Regions from separate parts of the Streptomyces sp. NPDC048566 genome, predicted to be linked through region 1. Evidence: riboswitches for the same ligand, from Rfam matches in the RefSeq annotation. Region 1 holds a riboswitch; each other region holds the start of a gene.
The links. A riboswitch is a leader RNA that binds a small molecule or an ion and turns the genes downstream of it on or off. The one in region 1 is predicted to bind thiamine pyrophosphate.
Positions count from the first base shown of each region.

Region 2: another riboswitch for thiamine pyrophosphate. It lies ahead of thiO (glycine oxidase ThiO); the one in region 1 lies ahead of ACGFS9_RS20745 (thiamine ABC transporter substrate binding subunit).
Region 3: another riboswitch for thiamine pyrophosphate. It lies ahead of thiC (phosphomethylpyrimidine synthase ThiC); the one in region 1 lies ahead of ACGFS9_RS20745 (thiamine ABC transporter substrate binding subunit).

Region 1 is NZ_JBICWL010000013.1:94,863-100,083, reverse strand. It holds gene ACGFS9_RS20750 (ABC transporter permease) at 1-1,116, opposite strand, end outside; gene ACGFS9_RS20745 (thiamine ABC transporter substrate binding subunit) at 1,092-2,192, opposite strand; TPP riboswitch at 2,269-2,374, opposite strand; gene rlmN (23S rRNA (adenine(2503)-C(2))-methyltransferase RlmN) at 2,414-3,520, opposite strand; gene ACGFS9_RS20735 (hypothetical protein) at 3,957-4,469, shown strand.
Region 2 is NZ_JBICWL010000006.1:71,493-76,713, forward strand. It holds gene thiE (thiamine phosphate synthase) at 1-179, opposite strand, end outside; gene ACGFS9_RS12770 (Rv2175c family DNA-binding protein) at 268-639, opposite strand; gene ACGFS9_RS12775 (NAD(P)/FAD-dependent oxidoreductase) at 702-1,949, opposite strand; TPP riboswitch at 2,210-2,322, shown strand; gene thiO (glycine oxidase ThiO) at 2,320-3,498, shown strand; gene thiS (sulfur carrier protein ThiS) at 3,495-3,695, shown strand; gene ACGFS9_RS12790 (thiazole synthase) at 3,699-4,493, shown strand; gene pknB (Stk1 family PASTA domain-containing Ser/Thr kinase) at 4,832-5,221, shown strand, end outside.
Region 3 is NZ_JBICWL010000004.1:183,935-189,155, forward strand. It holds gene ACGFS9_RS09700 (LysR family transcriptional regulator) at 1-290, opposite strand, end outside; gene ACGFS9_RS09705 (DUF1801 domain-containing protein) at 508-870, shown strand; gene ACGFS9_RS09710 (VOC family protein) at 876-1,262, shown strand; gene thiC (phosphomethylpyrimidine synthase ThiC) at 1,353-3,173, opposite strand; TPP riboswitch at 3,166-3,322, opposite strand; gene ACGFS9_RS09720 (YibE/F family protein) at 3,394-5,055, shown strand; gene ACGFS9_RS09725 (SsgA family sporulation/cell division regulator) at 5,143-5,221, opposite strand, start outside.

The DNA of each region.
Region 1 (5,221 bases):
GCCGATCAGCACCGCGATCGCGGTGGCGGCGAGGGCGTACTCCAGCGAGTTGCCGACGGCGGTGATCGGGGCGACGAGGAAGGTGCCCCCGTCGTCGTGGGCCAGCGCACGGTAGTAGCCGAGGTCCGGGGCGTCCAGTGAGCGCTGGACGAGGACGGCGAGGGGCAGCACGAGGAGGACGGCGATGCTCGCCAGCACCCCGGTGAGCATCGCCCACTGCCCCGCGCCGCGCGGCCTGCGCGCCGTCGTCCGCGCGGACACCAGCCGCAGCGCGCTCTCGCGGCGGCGGACGGTCGCGGCGTGCACCGCGAGGATCGCCCCGACCGCCGCGAACTGCACGAGGGTGAGCACCGCCGCCGTCCCGAGGTCGAAGATCTCGGAGGTCTGCCGGTAGATCTCGACCTCCAGGGTCGAGAAGGCGGGGCCGCCGAGGATCTGCACCACGCCGAACGAGGTGAAGGTGAAGAGGAAGACCATGAGGGCGGCGGCGGCCACGGCCGGGGCGAGGGCCGGGAGCGTCACCCTGCGCCAGGCGGCGAGGCGGGAGGCGCCCAGCATCCGGGCGGCCTCCTCCTGGCGCGGGTCGAGCTGCGACCAGAGGCCGCCCACGGTCCGCACCACGACCGCGTAGTTGAAGAAGACGTGCGCGAGCAGGATCGCCCACACCGTGGTGTCCAGGCGGACGCCCCACAGCTCGTCGAGGAGTCCGCCCCGGCCGACGAGCGCGAGGAACGCCGTGCCCACGACGACGGTCGGCAGGACGAAGGGCACGGTCACCACGGCCCGCAGGACCTGCTTTCCGGGGAAGTCCAGGCGCGCCAGGACGTAGGCGCCGGGCAGCGCGACCAGCAGGGTGAGCGCCGTGGAGGCCAGCGCCTGCCAGGTGGTGAACCACAGCACGTGCCGGATGTCGGGCCGGGCCGCCACGTCCACGATGCGGCCGAACCGCCAGCCACCGTCGCCGTGGAGCCCGCGCGCGACGATCGCGCTCACGGGATAGGCGAAGAACACCGCGAAGAACGCGACGGGCAGGGCCATCAGGCCGAGCCGCGCCGCGTTCCGCCGGCGGGCCGCGCGCGGGGCGCCCTCGGCTACTTGAGGACGAGCGAGGTCCACGACGTGACCCACTGGTCGCGGTCGGCGGCGATCTTCGCGGGAGCCAGCGTGTGGGGGTCCTTGGCCTGCGGTCCGAACTCCGTGAACTCCTCGGGCACCCGCGCGGTGCCGGTGACCGGGTACACGAACATGTTGAGCGGCATGTCCTCCTGGAACTCCTTGGTGAGCAGGAAGTCCAGGAGCGCCTTGCCGCCCTCGCTGTTCCCGGCGTTGCTCAGCAGGCCGGCGTACTCGACCTGGCGGAAGCAGGTGCCGTCCACGACGCCGGTGGGAGCAGTGTCGGGCCTGGGGTCGGCGTAGACGACCTCGGCGGGCGGCGACGAGGCGTAGGAGACGACGAGGGGACGGTCCCCCTTGGCCTTCCGGCCGCCCGCGGACCCGGAGAACTCGTCGTTGTAGGCCTGCTCCCAGCCGTCCACGACCTTCACGCCGTTGGCCTTGAGCTTCTTCCAGTAGCCCTGCCACCCGTCGTCGCCGTACTGCGCCGCGGTGCCGAGCAGGAAGCCGAGGCCGGGCGAGGAGGTCGAGGCGTTCTCGGTGACGAGGAGGTCCTTGTAGGCGGGCTTGACCAGGTCGTCGAAGGACCGCGGCGGCGCGAGGTGGTGCTTCGCGAAGTACGCCTTGTCGTAGTTGACGCAGATGTCGCCCGAGTCGACCGGCGTGACGCGGTGCTTGTCCCCGTCCACGCGGTACCGGTCGGCGATCCCGGCGGAGCCCTTCGCCTCGTAGGACTGGAACAGCCCGTTGTCGAGGGCCCGGCTCAGCAGGGTGTTGTCCACGCCGAAGAAGACGTCGCCCTGCGGGTTGTCCTTGGTCAGGATGGCCTTGTTGACCGCCTGCCCGGCGTCGCCGTCCTTCAGGACGCGGACCGTGTACCCGGACCGCTTCTCGAAGTCGGCGAGCACGTTCTTGGAGACGGCCCACGAGTCGTGGGTGACGAGCGTGACGGTCTTCTTCCCGCCCGAGGCGCCGGCGTCGGCGTCGGACGAGCCGCACGCCGACAGCACGGGCAGGGTGACGAGGCTCAGCCCGACGGCCGTGGCCGCGAGCCGCCTGCTGCTGGTGATGGTGCTCACTGATTCCTCCTGGGTGACCAGGAGAAGACGCGGCCCTGCCCGGGACCTCTGACGGTTCCCGGGCAGGGCGCAACAGCTTGAGTGATGACCGAACTTCCTACCCAGAATGACCTGGGCAAGGTTCAGAGGGTCTGCGGTCTGTCCCGCACTCTCAGCGCTGTGGCGCTCCCCTGTCGGAATATGAAGTTGACTGATGCCGGTTGGCCGTGACGGTTATCAGACTACCGCTCGGTCGCGGCGAGCTGACCGCACGCCCCGTCGATCTCCTGACCGCGGGTGTCCCGGACGGTGACCGGCACGCCGTGGGCCGCGATGGCCGCGACGAACGCCTTCTCGTCCTCGGGCCGCGAGGCCGTCCACTTCGACCCCGGGGTCGGGTTCAGCGGGATGAGGTTGACGTGGACCGGCTTGCCCTTGAGCATCCGGCCGAGCCGGTCGCCGCGCCACGCCTGGTCGTTGATGTCGCGGATCAGGGCGTACTCGATGGACAGGCGCCGCCCGGACTTCGCGGCGTACTCCCATCCGGCGTCGAGCACCTCGCGAACCTTCCACCGGGTGTTCACGGGGACGAGGGTGTCGCGCAGCTCGTCGTCCGGGGCGTGCAGGGAGATCGCCAGCCGGCACTTGAGGCCCTCGTCGGCGAAGCGGTTGATGGCCGGCACCAGACCCACGGTCGAGACGGTGATGCCGCGCTGCGAGAGGCCGAGGCCGTCCGGCTCCGGGTCGGTCAGGGCGCGGATCGCGCCGACCACCCGCTTGTAGTTGGCCAGCGGCTCGCCCATGCCCATGAAGACGATGTTGCTGAGCCGGGCCGGGCCGCCGGGGATCTCGCCGTCGCGCAGCGCCCGCATCCCGTCGACGATCTGGTGCACGATCTCGCCGGTCGACAGGTTCCGGTCGAGCCCGGCCTGTCCCGTGGCGCAGAAGGGGCAGTTCATCCCGCAGCCCGCCTGCGAGCTGATGCACATGGTCACCCGGTCCGGGTAGCGCATCAGGACGGACTCGACGAGCGTGCCGTCGAAGAGCCGCCACAGCGTCTTGCGGGTGGTGTCCTGGTCGGTGGACAGGTGCCGGACGACCGTCATCAGCTCCGGAAGCAGCGCCTCCTGGAGCCTTCCGCGCGAGGCGGCCGGGATGTCCGTCCACTGCTCGGGGTCGTGGGCGTACCGGGCGAAGTAGTGCTGTGAGAGCTGCTTGGCGCGAAACGGCTTCTCACCGATCGCGGCAACCGCCTCCTTGCGCTCGGCGGGCGTGAGATCGGCGAGGTGCCGCGGCGGCTTCTTGGCTCCGCGCGGCGCGACAAAGGTGAGTTCTCCGGGCTTCGGCATAACCCCACCAGTGTCGCAGATCCAATCGGGTGACCTGCGGCTCAAGGTCTGGGGGCCTGTCGCTGGCGGTCGCCATCTGTCGTTGCCGATCCGCCTCGCACGGCCCACAGACGGCCCAGGCGGTCGTCCGTCCTTCTTCTGTGGCTCGCACGGTACGACGTCAGACCAATCAACCGACGTGCACCAATGATCAACAGCAGTTCGAACACTTAGCCACAGCGTTCAACGAACTCCAAGTTCCACGTTGATTCATAGAGTGTTTGTTCGATGCGTGCGGTTCGATTAATTTGCCTGTTTTCTCCTGTATGACACTTTTGCTTGCTACATTCCAAGGTCAAGAGGTCTCTGAGTTAGGTAATCCTCGGCTGACTCCCACGTTGAGCGTTCAGAAGTTGCCACGCGTTCGTCGCGTTCAGATGTGCTAACCTTCGGGATCATGGCAGAGGACCAAGCACTTCGGGACGCATTGGGGGTGGCGCAGCGGCAACTCCTGGAGGCGGAGACTGAACTCCGTGAAGTACAGGAGCGCGTGCGCAACCTGCGGTCCGTCGTGTACGGACTCAAGCAGATCTTTGAGCCGGGGGATGCGGGACGTGTGACCGACTCCGTCGGCGCCGACTCAAGCGAGCCTCGCGCCAAGCGCAGGCGGGGCCACGGAGCGGAGGGGGCGGTAACCGCCTCGGTGCGACGGGCCGTACAACTCCTGACAGAAGCCGGCCGTCCGATGCGGATGTCCGAGATCACCGAAGAGTGGCAGAACCGGGGATGGGTCAACCCGGACTGGAAGGCGCCGAAATCGGCTATCAACATGATCTTCCAGCGCGCCCTGAAGGTAGGGCTTGTGGGCCGTATGCCCGACCGCTCGTGGGTCCTACGAACGGACGTGACACAGGCTGACGGCCCCACCGACGGTCAGGCCCCGCTTTTCCAAGGGGGCGAGGACCATTAAGTGGCTCCGTCCGGTACTGCTACCGGGGCACCCACACCGCTCCGCACTCCATGCAGTGAGGTTGGCCGGCGTACCCGGAAATGGTGCCGTCCTGGCGAAGGCACACGGCTCCCTGCTGCGAGCTGTTCGGCACTCGCAATTCGAACCAGCCACTGCCGCACGAACAGGTAGCGGAGCCGTTGTCGGGTTGGGACGCGGCCCTCCGTGCACTCAGGTCAACGACGCTCATAAGTCAACTCACAGAGAGGAGACCTTCGCATGACGCGAAGGCACGGGCCGATCGGCCCGAACGGAGAGTGGAAGACCGGTCAGCGAGTCCCGGCGAACGGTGACTACACGGACCAGTACGGAGTGACCACGACGCACGACGCGGGGGCCACGTTTCCGCCGTGCATCGGCCGTAAGGGCGAGTGCGCCTACCGGACGCTCAGCCAAGCGCGTACTGCCTAGCCGAGACGCTTGATGGTTGCCGCCATCTAGCGTCAGTTTTTCCCTTGAGGGGTGTAGGGCCACTGGCCTTGCACCCCTCTCCCTTTGCTCTTACGGCCGTGCACTAAGCCGTCCGGAGGAAGTGCTATTGGAACCGATCACGGCGCCTCTGTCCAGAGGGCCAGCCCCGCCTCATCCGAACGAATAGCGGTAGACACACGGTCAGCGTACGACGTGACCTCAGGCGATTGCGACTCGGCCCTCCTTTCTTCACAGGCGAAGAGCATTCCTTGTCACCCGACTCAGTGACGGCCGGTACAGAA
Region 2 (5,221 bases), on a different contig from region 1:
TCCAGCTCCTGGGCCGCCTCCATGCCCTTGTCGCGCAACTGCACGATGTCCACGCCGCTCGCGAGGACCGTGTCGGCGAACTCGGCGAGGTCGCCCTGGCGCCTGCGGGCGTCGGTGCAGAGGTAGACGCGGGCGTCGGCGAGGCGGGCGCGGGCGGAAGTGGCGGCTGCTGCGGGCATGCGTGGGTCCCCCGTGGTCGGTGCGCGGGGAGCGCGGCGGCCGGGTGCCCGGCCGCCGCGCTCGCCGCGCCGAATCGTCTCGAACAGGTCAGACGGCGAGCGCCTGGGCGCGGCGCTTCACCTCCGTGCCGCGATTCTCGCTCAGCGCCTGCGCGGGGGTGCCGGGCAGGGTGGGGTCGGGGGTGAAGAGCCATTCGAGGGCCTCTTCGTCGGTGAAGCCGTCGTCCCGCAGGAGCGTCAGGGTGCCGGACAGGCCCTTGACGACCTTCTGCTCGTTCCCGTCGATGAAGGCGGCGGGGACGTGCAGCGCGCGGTTCTCACCACGGCGTACGGCGATCAGCTGGCCGTCCTTGACCAGCTGCCGGACGCGGGTCACCTCGACGCCGAACTGCTCGGCGATGTCGGGGAGGGTGAGCCAGGCGGGGACGAGAGCATCGATCTTTGCGTCAATCTCGGTCACGGGACAAGCCTGCCATCCCGGACCGACAGTCGGAAGCCGAGGGCGTCCGACCCGGGACGGGCTCAGGCGGGCGGGGTCTGCGCGGTGGCCGTCTTCAGCGGCCTCGACGGGTCCGCGAGCAGCGGCGCGTCCATGAGGGCCCCCGCCTCGATGAGCCGCCGGCCCTGCGCCAGATCCCTCGGGCGGCCCACCGCCAGCAGGGCGACCAGGCGTGTCCCGCGCAGCCAGCACACCGACCAGGCGGCGCCCGCGGGGTCGCCCCGCCACACCAGCTCGTCGGCGGGCGTGTGGTGGCCGACGTACTGCACGAAACGACCGAACTGCTCGGACCAGAAGTAGGGCACCGGGTCGTAGGCGGCGGGCGTCGCTCCCACGATGTTGGCGGCGACGGTGCGGGGCCCCTGGAGCGCGTTGTCCCAGTGGTGGACCAGGAGGCGGTCCTCGTAGCGTCCGGACGGGAAGGAGGCGCAGTCGCCGACGGCGTACACGTCCGGCAGCGAGGTGCGCAGGTGGGCGTCGGCGAGGATCTCCCGGTCGGCTCCGAGGGCGATGCCGGAGCCGGCGATCCAGCCGGTCGCGGGCCGCGCGCCGATCCCGACGACCACGGCGCCCGCGGGCACCCGGGAGCCGTCGTCCAGCACCACGGCCCCCGGCTCGACGCGCTCCACGCGGGTGCGCGTGCGCAGCGTGGCCCCGCTGTCGGCGTACCAGGCGGCCATCGGGGCGGCCACCTCGGCGGGCAGCACGGCGGCCAGCGGCCGGTCGGCGGCCTCGACGACGGTCACCGCGCAGCCCGCCTCACGCGCCGCGGTGGCGAACTCGGCGCCGATCCAGCCCGCTCCGACGACCACGATGCCCTGCCGGCCCAGCAGGACGGGGCGCAGCCGTTCGGCGTCGTCCAGCGTGCGCAGCAGGTGCACTCCCGGCAGTCCCTCCGCGCCGGGGAGACGGATGGGTTCGGCGCCGGTCGCCACGACCAGGACGTCGTAGGGGACGGGCCCCGCGGCGGTGTCGAGTTCGTGGTCCGCGGCGCGCACGCCGAGGGCCTCCAGGCCGAGCCGCAGCTCGATGTCGAGGGCCGCGAAGTCGACGTCGAGGGCCGCGCCGTCCGCCGTGCCGAGCAGGACCGCCTTGGACAGCGGCGGCCGGTCGTAGGGCTGGTGGGGCTCCGCTCCGATCAGCGTGACGGTGCCGGTGAACCCCTGTTCGCGCAGGGCGACCGCCGTCTGCACCCCGGCCATGCCCGCGCCCACCACCACGACCCGCCGCGCGGTGGACCCCTGCGCCTTCGCCTGCGTCTGCTCGCTCACCAGATCACCATAGACACCTGACGTTGCGTCAGTCATCGCTCACGTCCGGTGATCCGCCGCACAGCGGCCGGCGGAAAAGGCGCCCCCGCGGACGGCGGCCGCTCCCGGCCGCCGGGCACGGCCGGCGGCCGGACGCGGCGGACACCCGGACCGCCCCCGCGCCGAGGGCCCGCTCCGCCGCGGAGCACGGAGCCGTCCGCCCGGGCGCCGGGCCGAGGCTCCCTTACCGGCTCGCGGGGCGCGGGCTAGGGTGGCGGACGCAAAGCACTCGCGGGAGCCCGGCGCAACGGGCTGAGAGGGAGGCTGGGGCGGCCTCCGACCGTACGAACCTGATCCGGGTCATGCCGGCGAAGGGAGGGGCTGGACGCCCATGTCGCCTACACACTCGTCCACACGACCGTCCGACGTCCTCGTCATCGGGGGCGGGATCATCGGCCTGGTCACGGCCTGGCGGGCCGCGCAGCGCGGACTCGCCACCGCGCTCGTCGATCCCGAGCCCGGCGGTGGGGCCGCGCAGGTCGCGGCCGGGATGCTCGCCGCCGTCACCGAACTGCACTACGGCGAGGAGACCCTGCTCGGGCTCAACCTCGCCTCGGCGCGCCGCTACCCGGAGTTCGTCGCCGAGCTCACCGAGGCGAGCGGCCGGGACCCGGGCCACCGGCAGTGCGGCACCCTGGCGGTCGCGCTGGACGCCGACGACCGCGCCCACCTGCGGGACCTGCACGCGCTGCAGAGCCGCTGCGGACTGGCGTCGCAGTGGCTGACAGGCCGGGAGTGCCGCCGCCTGGAGCCGATGCTCGCCCCCGGGGTGCGCGGCGGCCTGCGGGTCGACGGCGACCACCAGATCGACCCGCGGCGCCTCGCCGCGGCCCTGCTCACGGCGTGCGAGCGGGCCGGGGTGCGCCTGCACCGGACCTGGGCGCAGCGGCTGACCGTCGACCGCGACCGGGCCACCGGGGTGGTGACCGCCGACGGCACGGCGCTCGGCGCGGGCCGGGTGGTGCTCGCGGCCGGAAGCCTGAGCGGCCGGCTGGAAGGCGTCCCGGCCGACGTCCTGCCGCCGGTCCGTCCGGTGAAGGGCCAGGTGCTCCGGCTGGCGGTGCCGCGCGACCGCCCGCCGCTGCTGAACCGCACGGTGCGGGCCGTGGTCCGCGGCAGCCACGTCTACCTGGTGCCGCGGGAGAACGGCGAGCTCGTCGTGGGCGCGACCAGCGAGGAACTGGGCTGGGACACGACGGTGACGGCGGGCGGCGTGTACGAGCTGCTGCGCGACGCCCACGAGCTGGTCCCCGGGATCACCGAGCTGCCGCTCACCGAGACCCGCGCGGGCCTGCGCCCCGGCTCCCCCGACAACGCGCCGCTGCTCGGCCCCACCGCACTGGAGGGTCTGCTGCTGGCCACCGGCCACTTCCGCAACGGGGTGCTGCTCACCCCGGTCACCGGCGACGTGCTGGCGCACGTCCTGACCACCGGCGAACTCCCCGCCGAAGCCCGCCCGTTCTCCCCCCGGCGCTTCGGCGCCTCCGCCCTCTCGGAGCAGCCCGCATGAACATCGTCGTCAACGGAGAGCGGCGGCGGATCGCCGCCGGGACCGCTCTCGACGCCCTCGTCGCGACCCTCACCCCGGCGCCCTCGGGGGTGGCCGCCGCCCTGAACGAGACCGTCGTCCCCCGCGGACGGTGGTCGTCCACGGCGCTGGCCGAGGGCGACCGCGTCGAGGTCCTCACCGCCGTACAAGGAGGCTGACCGATGGCCGACGACCCCTTCCTCCTCGGAGGCGGCAGCTACACCTCCCGGCTCGTCATGGGCACGGGCGGGGCGCCCAGCCTCGACGTGCTGGAGCGCGCCCTGGTGGCGTCCGGCACGGAGCTGACGACCGTCGCGATGCGGCGGGTGGACCCGTCCGTGCACGGTTCGGTGCTGTCGGTGCTGGACCGGCTCGGCATCCGCGTGCTGCCGAACACGGCCGGCTGCCACACCGCCGGCGAGGCCGTCCTCACCGCACGCCTCGCGCGCGAGGCGCTCGGCACCGACCTGGTCAAACTGGAGGTCATCGCCGACGAGCGCACCCTGCTACCCGATCCGGTGGAGCTGCTCGACGCGGCGGAGACCCTCGTCGACGACGGCTTCACCGTGCTGCCCTACACCAACGACGACCCGGTGCTCGCCCGCAAGCTGGAGGACGTGGGCTGCGCGGCGGTCATGCCCCTCGGCTCGCCCATCGGCTCCGGGCTGGGCATCCGCAACCCGCACAACTTCGAGCTGATCGTCGAGCGCGCGCGGGTACCGGTGATTCTGGACGCCGGGGCCGGTACGGCCTCGGACGCGGCGCTCGCGATGGAGCTGGGCTGCGCGGGCGTGATGCTCGCCTCGGCGGTGACGCGCGCCCAGGAGCCGGTGCTGATGGCGGAGGCGATGCGGCACGCGGTGGAGGGTGGCCGGCTGGCCCGGCGGGCGGGGCGCATCCCGCGCCGGCACTTCGCCTCCGCCTCCTCCCCCACCGAGGGCCGGGCGGACCTGGACCCGGAGCGGCCGGCCTTCTGACCGGGGCGACGGCCCGCGCGGCGGCGCCCCTCTCGGCGGGCGCGGGCGGGCCGGGCCCGTCCCGCGCCGTGGGGGGACGCGCCTCCCCGAACGGGGCCGGCGCGGGCGGGCGCCGCCGTCGCGGGCGGGGGCCGCCGTCGCGGGCGGGGGCCGCGGCGGTCGCGAACCGGGTCCGCGACCGGGGCGTCGGGGCCCGGCGGAGCGGGTGCGAGCGGGGCGGGCGCGGGCGGGCGGGCCGGTCGGCGGCGGTGCGTCGCGCGTCACAGGTCGGTCGCAGTCGTGCCCCGGTATCGGCCGAACGGGCCGGTCCGACAGTGGCGGCTCGTAGACTCACCTGCGTGGATACGACCCTTCAGGACCCGCTTGTCGGACACGTGCTCGACGGCCGCTACCGCGTCGACGCACGGATCGCGGTGGGCGGGATGGCCACGGTCTACCGGGCCCTGGACATCCGCCTCGACCGCGTGGTCGCGCTCAAGGTGATGCACCCGGCGCTGGCCGCGGACGGCTCCTTCGTCGACCGGTTCATCCGGGAGGCCAAGTCGGTGGCGCGGCTCGCGCACCCGAACGTGGTGCAGGTCTTCGACCAGGGGACGGACGGGTCGTACGTCTACCTGGCCATGGAGTACATCGCCGGCTGCACCCTGCGCGACGTGCTGCGCGAGCGCGGCGCGCTCCAGCCGCGCGCGGCGCTCGACATCCTGGAGCCGGTGCTCGCCGCGCTCGGC
Region 3 (5,221 bases), on a different contig from region 1:
GCCACCCGCAGTTCCCCGGTGACTCCGCGACCGGCCCGCATCGCCCGATCCACCGCCTCGTCCATCGCCGCGACCAGGGGCGCGAGGTCGTCGGCCAGTCCGCGCCCGATCGCGGTGAGCCGGACGGAGCGGCTGTTGCGTTCGAACAGCGCGCCGCCCAGCCGCCGCTCCAGCTTTTTGATCACCTGGCTGACGCGTCCGGTCGTGATGCGCAGCCGCTCGGCGGTACGGCCGAAATGCAGCTCCTCGGCCAGCGTCAGGAAGGCCTCGATCTCCAGTCGCTCCAGCACAGCCCCTCCGGCGTTGAATCCGACTCAACGGTCGTATACCGATCATGCCTTGATGACACTCCCCGGACAGCGGATCGTGGAAGACGTCACCACGGCCCGCCGGACCGTCCGCGGCCGGGCTGCTCCGGCCTCCCCCGCACCGTCACACCCTCCCGACCGGCACCTCCCGGGAACACTCCCGCCGCGGCCCTCACCGGCCCGAACCGAACGGAACCCCATGTCTGCCTCGGAGATCACCTCCTACCTGGACACCCTCGACCACCCGCTGCGCGACATCGGCGAGCGGATCGTCACGGTCGTCGAATCGGTCCTGCCCGCCGCCTCGGGCGCCGTGTGGCACGGGCATCCCGTCTGGAGCCTCGGCGACAAACCCGGCCGGACCCCGGTCTGCCTGCTCAAGGCCCACACGTCCTCCGTCACCTTCGGCCTCTGGCGCGGCCGGGACGTGAGCGATCCGTCGGGCCGGCTCGTGCCCGGGGCCCGCCGGATGGCCTCGGTGAAACTCGGCCGCGCCGACGAGGTCGACGCCGCCCTCTTCGCCGAGTGGCTGCGCCTCGCGGTGGCCCTGGAGGCGGCATGACCCCCGTGCGCGTGAAGGCCTTCGACCACCTGGTCCTCACCGTCGAGGACGTCGAACGGTCCCTGGAGTTCTACGTCGGGCTGCTGGGCCTGGAGCCGGTGCGCGTCACCGAGTGGCGCCTCGGGCAGGCCCCGTTCCCGTCGGTGCGGGTCACCGGGGAGACCATCATCGATCTCGTCGCCGGAGTCCGCGCGGGGACCAACGTCGACCACATCTGCCTCGCCGTGGAGCCGCTCGACTGGGACGAGGTGATCGCCGCCGGCACCTTCACCGTGGTCGACGGTCCCGGCCCGCGCTTCGGCGCGCGCGGTACGGCCACCTCGCTGTACGTGCGCGACCCGGACGGCAACACCGTGGAGCTTCGCTGGTATCCGCAGGACAGCCCGGCATGACCGCCCGCGCCGCCCGCCCCGGCCGGGGCGCATCCGCCCCGGGCGCGGTCCGGGCAGGCTCACCTCCCCGGACCGCGCCCCGCGACCGGGTCAGTCGGCCAACGGCAGGTAGACCCGGTTGCCCGCCGCCGCGAACTCGCGCGACTTCTGGAGCATGCCCTCGGAGATCTCCTCCGCCGACGCACCCTCGGCGGTGTCCCCGCCGAACCGCTCGTTGATGCTCTGGCTGATCTTCATGGAGCAGAACTTCGGACCGCACATGGAGCAGAAGTGGGCCGTCTTGGCCGGCTCGGCGGGCAGCGTCTCGTCGTGGAACTCCCGTGCCGTGTCCGGGTCGAGGGCCAGATTGAACTGGTCCTCCCACCGGAACTCGAAGCGGGCGTCGGACAACGCGTCGTCCCAGTCCTGAGCACCGGGGTGGCCCTTGGCGAGATCGGCCGCGTGAGCGGCGATCTTGTACGTGATGACCCCGGTCTTGACGTCGTCACGGTTGGGCAGGCCCAGGTGCTCCTTGGGCGTCACGTAGCAGAGCATGGCGGTGCCCCACCAAGCGATCATGGCGGCACCGATACCGGAGGTGATGTGGTCGTACGCGGGCGCGACGTCGGTGGTCAGCGGGCCGAGCGTATAGAACGGAGCTTCATCGCAGATCTCCTGCTGAAGGTCGATGTTCTCCTTGATCTTGTGCATCGGGACGTGTCCCGGGCCTTCGATCATCGTCTGTACGTGGAAACGCTTCGCGACCGTGTTGAGTTCCCCGAGTGTCCTCAACTCGGCGAACTGCGCGGCGTCGTTGGCGTCCGCGATGGATCCGGGCCGCAGGCCGTCGCCGAGGGAGTACGTGACGTCGTACGCGGCGAGGATCTCGCAGAGTTCCTCGAAGTTCTCGTACAGGAACGACTCCTTGTGGTGCGCCAGGCACCAGGCGGCCATGATCGAACCGCCGCGCGAGACGATGCCGGTCTTGCGGTTCGCGGTGAGCGGCACGTACGCCAGGCGGACACCCGCGTGGACCGTCATGTAGTCCACACCCTGTTCGGCCTGCTCGACGACCGTGTCCTTGTAGATCTCCCAGGTGAGTTCCTCGGCCCGGCCGTCGACCTTCTCCAACGCCTGGTACAGCGGGACCGTTCCGATGGGCACGGGGGAATTGCGCAGCACCCACTCGCGCGTGGTGTGGATGTTGCGCCCGGTGGACAGGTCCATGACGGTGTCGGCGCCCCATCGGGTCGCCCAGGTCATCTTCTCGACCTCCTCCTCGATGGAGGAGGTGACGGCCGAATTGCCGATGTTGGCGTTGACCTTCACCAGGAACCGCTTGCCGATGATCATCGGCTCGATCTCGGGGTGGTTGACGTTGGCGGGCAGCACCGCCCGGCCTGCGGCGATCTCCGCCCGGACGATCTCGGGCTCGACGTTCTCCCGGACCGCCACGAACTCCATCTCCGGAGTGATCTCGCCGCGTCGCGCGTACGCGAGCTGCGTGACCGCCTGCCCCGAGCGCCCTCGCCGCGGCAGCCGGGGACGCCCGGGAAAGACGGCGTCGAGATTGCGCAGACCGCCCCGCGGCGCGGTGTGCTTGATTCCGTCGTCCTCGGGACGAACGGGTCGGCCCGCGTACTCCTCCGTGTCGCCGCGAGCGATGATCCAGTTCTCCCGCACCGGCGCCAGGCCCCGGCGCACATCGGTGTCGATGGACGGATCGGTGTACGGGCCGGAGGTGTCGTACAGCGTCACGGACTGCCCGTTCGTCAGGTGAACCTGACGGACCGGCACCCGCAGGTCGGGCCGCGAACCCTCGACGTACGCCTTGTGCCAGCCGATGGACTTCCCTGCCTCCTCGCCTCCGGACGGCGACGTGGCACCGTCCGACTGGCTGGAGGCAGGCGTGTTGACGTCCTTGATGGTCATGAGACCTACTCCCTACGCCGGCATTACCCGGTAACAGGTTCGGCGGTCGACGCAGCGGCTTCCGTTCACCGATGTTTCATGTGAAACATCGCGAAGACGGAGGTCAGCGCCCTCTCAGCCCGGTGCTCCGAGCTCCCGCGTGTACAAAGGTGCCACCACGCTAGCGTCATATCTGGCGCGGTGAACAGGGGGCCCTTGCCGTTCTTGCGATGATCGGTCGGTGACAACGACCCAGCAGCCCTCGTTCCCACCGTCCGAGCCGCCGCGCCGTCGAGGCGCCGGCGACGGCCGTGGACATGGTCCCGGTGCCGGTCAGGGGCATGGGCCGGGGTCCGCGTACGGCCACCGGCACGACACCGGGCAGGGAACGGCTCATGACCCCGCGGTCGGCGGCGGGAACGGCGGCCTCCTCGACGACAAGCCCGGTCCCGGACCGTACGACGGCCGCGGACCGGGCCAGGGCGGTGCACCGGGCCCCGGTGACGGTCACGGACCGGTCTCCGGTGGCGGACACGGGCAGGGCCCGGGTGACGGCCGGGGGCGCGGGTCGGGGGGCGGACACGGGCACGGCCCGAGCGGTGGACACGGCCACACGCACAGCCACGGCCCCGCAGCGCCCGTATCGATGCGTCTGCGCAGGGTCATCGCCGCGGTTCTGATCCCTTTCGCGGCCGCTGTCGCCGTGGGACTCGTGGTGTTGTGGCCCGGTGGCGCCCCGGCCCACGAGCGCACCGGTGTCGGTTTCGACCGGCAGACGCAGAACGCGACCGTCACGAAGGTCGTCGAGGTGGACTGCGCCTCCGTGAACGCCTCCGGGGGGACCCCGGGCGGTGACACCTCCGCACCGGAAGGCTCCTTGGGCCGGCAGCAGGCGAAGGGTGCGTGCAAGCGGGCGACCATCCGGATCGGTTCCGGAAAGGACACGGGCCGCACGTTCACCGAGATCGTCCAGCCGGACCAGTCACGGCAGTTGCACCGCGGCGAGAAGGTCATCGTCGCCTACGAGCCCTCTGCCCCCGAGAACCTCCAGTACTCGGTGACCGACGCGAACCGCCGGCTGCCCCTCTCCCTGCTCGCCGGCCTGTTCGCCGTGGTCGTCGTGGTGGTGGGCCGGATGCGGGGCATCATGGCGCTGATCGCCCTCGCCATCAGTTTCCTGATCCTGAACTTCTTCATCCTCCCCGCGATCCTTCAGGGGTCGAACCCGCTGATCGTGGCGGTCGTCGGCTCCAGCGCGATCATGCTGATCGCCCTCTACCTGTGTCACGGACTGTCGGCCCGGACCTCGGTGGCGGTGGTCGGCACGCTCCTGTCGCTGCTGCTGATCGGCATCCTCGGCTCGGTCTTCATCGACTGGGCCTTCCTGACCGGCAACACGGACGACAGCACCGGGCTGATCCACGGCCTGTACCCGGCCATCGACATGAGCGGTCTGCTGCTGGCCGGTGTCATCATCGGTTCGCTCGGTGTGCTCGACGACGTGACGGTGACACAGACGTCCGCGGTCTGGGAACTGCACGAGGCGAATCCCACCATGGGATGGCGCGGTCTCTATCGAGCGGGAATCCGGATCGGCCGGGACCACATCGCCTCGGTGGTCAACACCCTCGTCCTGGCCTACGCGGGCGCCGCGCTGCCGCTGCTGCTGCTGTTCTCGATCGCGCAGAGCAGCGTGGGCACGGTCGCCAACAGCGAACTCGTCGCCGAGGAGATCGTGCGCACGCTCGTGGGGTCGATCGGTCTGGTCGCCGCCGTGCCCGTGACGACCGCACTGGCCGCTCTGGTGGTCGCGGCCGACCGCACGGGAGGCCCGGCCGCCCCGCAACCGGCTGCGTCCGGGTCACCCGCGAAGAGCGGAAAGGGACGGCGGCGCAAACGCTGACCCCTGGTGGACAGGCCCGCGCGACCCTGCGGCGTTCACCGCGGAACCGCTGCCGCGGCAGCGTCACGGCGGTCGGGTCGCAGGCTCTCAGCCCGCGCTCTGCTCCTCGGCGAGGATGCGGTCGAGGGCCTCGTCCAGGCTGGTGCCGAAGCCGTCGAGGGACCGC